2 regions of the Streptomyces sp. NPDC001450 genome follow, and region 2 is predicted to be linked to the other one. Evidence: riboswitches for the same ligand, from Rfam matches in the RefSeq annotation. Region 2 holds a riboswitch; the other holds the start of a gene.
What was found. Region 2 has a riboswitch for cyclic di-AMP ahead of ACWC5O_RS04280 (peptidoglycan DD-metalloendopeptidase family protein). Riboswitches for the same ligand answer to the same signal wherever they lie in the genome.

Region 1 (3,084 bases), on a different contig from region 2:
CTTGTGCAGTTGCTCGGGGAAGGAGTCCACCGCGAAGAGCGGCACCGTCCGCCCGCCGTCGTTCAGGCTCGGCGCGGCGACGTCGTAGACGATGCGCTGGACCAGCTGCGGGATCGCCCGGAAGCCCTCGGGGCAGGCGCCGTCGGGGCCGGCGAAGGCCACGTGGGTGCGGTGGTTGGCGCTGTCGATGTTGCGGCCGTCCCAGCAGCTCTGGAAGTGGAAGGTGCGCACCACGTCGCTGCCGGACGGACACAGCGGGTACTTGTCCTTCAGCTGCCGGTCCTCGAAACCGGTGCAGCTCCACGAGGCGTTCGCGTTGGCGGGGCCGTTGACGAAGGCCTTCGCGTCGCCGGTGATGATGCGCAGCAGGCGCGGCATCTCGGTGACCTTGCCGCGCGGGTTGCCCACGAAGGTCAGTGTCACCTGCTTGGCCGTGACGATCTGGCCCGCGTTGCCCTCGGTACCACCGCCCGGGGCACCGGCGTCCCGTTCCTGCTTGCCGTTCTGCAGCCGCAGCACCGGCCAGTAGTACGTGGACTTGTCGCCCTGGTCCACGCAGCTGGTCTCGGCGCTGGCCAGGTCCTCGTCGCTGGCGAAGGCGTTGTTGGACTGGTTGCCGATGTAGTCGTGGAAGTGGTGGGCGCCGTTGGAGACGCCGGGCGCGACGATCACGTTGTCGGAGTTGAACAGGCCGCCTGCGTTGACACCGCACTCGGAGGTGAAGGTGCCGCGCGAGGCGTCGGCCTGCTGGGGCGGGTTCGGCACGTTCGGCTGTACGGAGGTGATGTCCGCGTAGTCGGAGGCGACGGGGCCGTTGCCGCCCTGGCCGGCGCCGTTCTGGCCCTGGCCGGAACCCTGTTGGGCTCCGTCGCTCGGGGTGGCGCTGCTCTGGCCGGCGTCGCCCGTGTCGCCGCCCGCGCCGTCCTGGCCGGGGCGCAGGGTGCAGGCGGCCAGGGATTCCAGTCCTTCCGGCCGGTCCCCCACCTGGTCGATGGCGACGGCGATCCGCTCGATCGTGGCCGACCGCTTCTCCTTCAGCGGGTTCATGATGGGGTCGTCCGCGGCCGAAGGGTCCTGGCGGACGGACTCGGCCGACGCCTGGAGCTGCTGGTACGCGGCCGCGATCTGCTGGTCCAGCTGGGCGAGTTCGCGGTCGACGGCCTCGCGGGCGCCGTCCGGCACCGTCGTCAGCCGGCTGCCGACGTCCGGACAGTCGATCGTGGCCATGCCCGCGGAGCGGACCTGCCCCGTCGCGTCGGGGCCGCTGTCCCCGCCCCATGTGCCCTCGGAGGCCGAGGCGTAGACATTCGCCGCGACGAGCCCGCCTCCGCCCAGCATCAGGGCGACCGCTGCGAAGGTCGCGCGTCGTGCACGGGTCGGGCGTCTGCGCGTGTTGCGTCCCACGGAAGTACCTCTGAGTCTGTCGAGCGGCTCGGCATGGAAATCCCCCGCCCCATACGGATCCGGGCGCCCGAGTGTTCAGGCGTCCCGAGAATTCATCAGAATCTCATAGGCACCGCGCCACCCAGGGGGTGCCTCGTCTCGAACGGCAAGACGAACATCACATATCCGTATCGGACATTGCGCACTTCAACCTTCACACGGGCCACACAAATTGGCTAGGTTGACGACCAGGCCGCACGGCTCCCCCGGCGAACCGCGCCGGGCCGCGTGGCCCCCGCCGAATCCGGTGCACCGTGGAGTGCGGCCGGAGCCGGGGACCCGACCGACTTCGGGGTGAATCGGCCAACGCCCTTGCAGGCGACGGCCGTAGGGCACGCCTTCCGGAACCCACCGCCCGAACCCGACAGCCGGCTCGGTAGGCGGAGCACGGAAGGAGTGCGTCCCTTCATGGCGACGGACAGCCGCGACGAGGTCCGGCAGCGGATCAACTCCCTCTACGACCGGGCCGAGGACGAGACGGGGAACTTCAACGCGACACGGGCCATGGCGGGGGCGACGCGGACTCGTGGTGTTCCGCTGGCCAAGCGGCCGAACCGGCGCTCGGACCCGGCCCTCGACGAGGTGGCCAAGCAGTGGTTCGAAGGGGCGCGGGCCAAGCTCGGCCCGTCCGTACCCGCGGTACTGCCGGCGGACCGGATGCCCGGCCGGCGGGCCGCCCCGGCCCTCCCCGGGGACCGAGGCGACGGCGATCGCCCCGCTCGCGACCGGGAGACACCGGGACGAGGCCTGCCGGAGTTGCCCGCCGGCCCCTCGGGGAGGACGGGTGCCCGTGCGTTGCCGGAGCTGCCGAGCGGGGCCGCCACCGAGCTGACCGCTCGGCCCGTCCCCGAACTGACGAGCCGTGCCCTTCCTGAACTGACCAGCCGGGTCATGGAAGTAGCGGCCGACCGCACCGCTCCGGAGCTCCCCGGCCGAGCCGCGGCCGAGCCGCCGAGCCGGGCCATGCTGGAACCGGCGGGCCGCACCTCGGCGCAGACGACCGCCCTCCCTCTCCCCGCTCTGCCCGCCCCCCCGACGCCCCCGCAGCAGGAGTCCCGGGCACTACCTGCCCCCGGCACCGAGTCCCGGCGACCCGCCCCGGCGGTGTCCAAGGCGGAGAACCGGCGGAAACTCGCCGCGGCACGGGACCTGTTGTCCCGCGGCATCGCCCTGCGCGCCGCGGCTGCCCAGCCCACTCCCGCGCCGGACGCCCTGGGCACCGCAGCGGGTCAGGCACCGCAGCCGGCCGAGGACCAGTGGCGCGCACCGCAGTGGGCGGCACCTGGCGTGTTCCCGGCGCAGGAAGCGGCCACCGCGCTCGGCGTCACCGCGCTTCCTGCCGCCACCGAGCCCTTCAACCGCCCGACCGCGACAGCGCCCCTGACCGACACCGGCTCCTTCGCCGCGCCCTTGCCCTCGGCCCTCCCGACCGACACCGGCTCCTTCGCCGCACCGCTCACCGTCGACACCGGGTCCTTCGCCGTTCCTCTCCCGACCGACACCGGCTCGTTCGCCGCACCTCCGACTGCAGCCCTCCCGACCGATACCGGCTCGTTCGCCGCACCGCTCACCGTCGACACCGGGTCCTTCGCCGTTCCTCTCCCGACCGACACCGGCTCGTTCGCCGCACCTCCGACTGCA
Region 2 (3,084 bases):
CGGGACGTAAGCGGACGGAACTGCGCAACCAGCTCGTCCTCAACCTCGCCCGCGAAGACGTCCAGGAGTACCTCTGGGGGCAGCTGGACACCCTCCTGTCGAGCGCCCCGGTCGACTACGTGAAGTGGGACTTCAACCGCTGCTTCACCGACGCCGGCTGGCCCGGGGAGCCGTACCCGCAGCGCCTGTGGGTCGACCACGTCCGCGCCCTGTACGCCCTGCTGGACCGGCTGCGCGCAGCCCATCCCTCGGTCGCCTTCGAGTCCTGCTCGGGCGGCGGCGGGCGGATCGACCTCGGCGTGATGAGCCGCACCGACCAGGTGTGGACCTCCGACAACACCGACCCGCTCGACCGGCTCGCCATCCAGCACGGCTTCAGCCAGATCCATCCGGCGCGGGTCATGGCCGCCTGGGTCACCGACAGCCCGAACACCCAGCTCAACGGACGGGAGAGCTCGCTGCGGTTCCGTTTCGTCAGCTCGATGGCCGGGGTGCTCGGCGTCGGTGGCGACCTCACCGAGTGGACCGGGGAGGAACTGGCCGAGGCCCACCGGTGGGTGGAGCTCTACAAGGAGATCCGCCCGGTCGTCCAGCGCGGCGACCAGTACCGGCTGCGGCCCCCGACGGGCGGCCTGAGCGCCGTCCAGTACGTCCTCGGGGACGCGGCCGTGGTCCTCGCCTGCCTCCAGGCGCAGCGCTACGGCGAGCCGGTGCCGGCGCTGCGGCTGCGCGGACTCGACCCGACGGCGTCGTACGAATGCCGCGAAACGGGCGAAGTGCACCGAGGGGCGGTCCTGCTGCACCACGGGCTGCGCACCGGACTGAAGGGTGACCTGGATGCGACGGTTCTCCGACTGTGCCGCATCTGAGCTGTCTGTCCGAATTGGCACCTTCGTTCCAACTCGGTCTGGAGTGAGGGAGCGTGTGGAGCCGGCGCGTGAGGAGCGTCATATTCGTCACCGTGCGTCGTGCGTCATGTTCACGTAATCCCCATAAAGGCGAAGGCAATTGAAAAGGGGGAGGATTCGGGGATTCACGGAAAGTGACCGTGAATTCCCGAATTCGATCACTTGAATCCCCGACGTCTGGAACCAGCTGCTTGTCCGGGTGCGTCTTGCTCGCTTACGTTCGCCACCAATCCGGACGGAACGCCGAATCCTGCCGCCGCCCGGAGTCCCCACACACTTCACCCGTGTTCGGCAGGAGCGGGGGACCCGCCAGGTACGACTGCCTGTCCCGGTCTCCGAGACAGGCTGGGGTGCAGCCGCGCACCACGCGGCCGGGCAGCTCCAGCCCGAACCCGTCAGCTCACCTCGCAGGCGCCGGAGAGGAATGCGCCATGCCCGCGAAGGGTAAGCACCGCCGTCCCAAGACCCCGCGTTTCACCCGCTCGATCGCAGTCGCCGGAACCGGTGGCGCCGCGCTGGCCCTGCCGCTCCTCGGGGCCACCGGAGCGCACGCCGCCACCACGCAGTCCGTTCCCGGAAAGGCCGTGCTGTCCCTTCCGGCCGTGGAAAAGGCGGCCGTGAAGAAGGCGGCTGTGAAGAAGGCGGCCGCACAGCAGAATTCGGGTGTGCGTACCTACACGGTGAAGTCCGGCGACTGGCTTGCGAAGATCGCCGGCGCGCAGCACGTCAGCGGCGGCTGGCAGCGGCTCTACGACGACAACCGGCAGGCCGTCGGTCAGGACCCCTCGCTTATCCACCCGGGTCTGAAGCTGTCGCTCGGCGCGAAGGCCGCCCAGGCGCACACCGAGCCCTCCGCCCCGGCGCCGGCGTCCCCGTCCCGGTCCCAGTCCGGCCAGGCCTCCGGTGCCGCCACCGCACCCTCCGCCCCCTCCGTGCCCTCCACCGGCCACACCCTCCCGGTCGCCGGCGCCACCATCGGCACCGGCTACCACGTGGCCGGCAGCATGTGGTCCAGCGGCTACCACACCGGCGTCGACTTCGTCGTGCCGACCGGTACCCCGCTCAAGGCCGTCGCCGCCGGCACCGTCGTCTCCGCCGGGTGGGGCGGCGCGTACGGCAACCAGGTCGTCATCAAGCTGAACGACGGCTACTACGCCCAGTACGGCCACCTCTCGCAGCTCTCCGTCTCGGCCGGCCAGACCGTGACCGCGGGCCAGCAGATCGGCCTCTCCGGCGCGACCGGCAACGTGACCGGCCCGCACCTGCACTTCGAGATCCGCACCACGCCGAACTACGGCTCGGACATCGACCCGGTCGGCTACCTCCGCTCCCACGGCGTCGCCGTCTGAGGCTCCCGGCACCGGGACCCACTCTCGAGAATCACCTGCCTGACAGCCGCCGAGGGCCGGACCCCGTCCCGGGGTCCGGCCTTCGGCGTGTGCGCACGTCAACGCGTCCGACCGGGGCGCTATTCCTGGATTGGCAAATGATTTAAGGGTGTCTCATCTCACCGTTCGTCAACCCCTGCCTACGGTCGCGTAGGTCACATCCGAAGGTGAATCATGGTCCGACGTGGCAGACGATTCGAAGAATGACAACAGATCAGTGATCGGGTCGTACGTGGCGGTGGGGGACAGCTTCACCGAGGGCGTGGGCGACCCCGGCCCCGACGGGGCGTTCGTGGGCTGGGCCGACCGGTTCGCGGTACTGCTCGCGGACCGGCGTCCCGAGGGCGACTTCGCGTACACCAACCTGGCCGTGCGCGGAAAGCTGCTCGACCAGATCATGGCGGACCAGCTCCCGAAGGCCGTCGAACTGGCCCCGGACCTCGTGTCCTTCTGCGCGGGCGGCAACGACATCATCCGGCCCGGCACCGACCCGGACGAGGTGGCCGAGCGTTTCGAGCGGGCCATTTCCCAGCTCACCGAATCCGCGGGCACGGTGCTGGTGACGACCGGCTTCGACACCCGTGGCGTCCCCCTGCTCAAGCATCTGCGCGGCAAGATCGCGACCTACAACGGGCACGTCCGCGCCATCGCCGACCGGTACGGCTGCCCCGTGCTCGACCTGTGGTCCCTGAAGTCCGTCCAGGACCGCAGAGCGTGGGACGACGACCGGCTCCACCTCTCACCCGAGGGGCACACGCGCGTGGCGCTGCGCGCCGGCCAGGCCCTCG

Region 1: it holds a riboswitch for cyclic di-AMP, as region 2 does, so the genes downstream of both, ACWC5O_RS02095 (hypothetical protein) here and ACWC5O_RS04280 (peptidoglycan DD-metalloendopeptidase family protein) in region 2, are expected to answer to the same signal.

What each region holds. Positions count from the first base shown of each region.
Region 1 covers NZ_JBSFHY010000002.1:54,708-57,791, reverse strand. The annotation lists gene ACWC5O_RS02100 (DUF1996 domain-containing protein) at 1-1,338, opposite strand, end outside; cyclic di-AMP (ydaO/yuaA leader) riboswitch at 1,670-1,841, shown strand; partial or broken gene ACWC5O_RS02095 (hypothetical protein) at 1,852-3,084, shown strand, end outside.
Region 2 covers NZ_JBSFHY010000003.1:168,833-171,916, reverse strand. The annotation lists gene ACWC5O_RS04285 (alpha-galactosidase) at 1-869, shown strand, start outside; cyclic di-AMP (ydaO/yuaA leader) riboswitch at 1,173-1,335, shown strand; gene ACWC5O_RS04280 (peptidoglycan DD-metalloendopeptidase family protein) at 1,340-2,257, shown strand; gene ACWC5O_RS04275 (SGNH/GDSL hydrolase family protein) at 2,514-3,084, shown strand, end outside.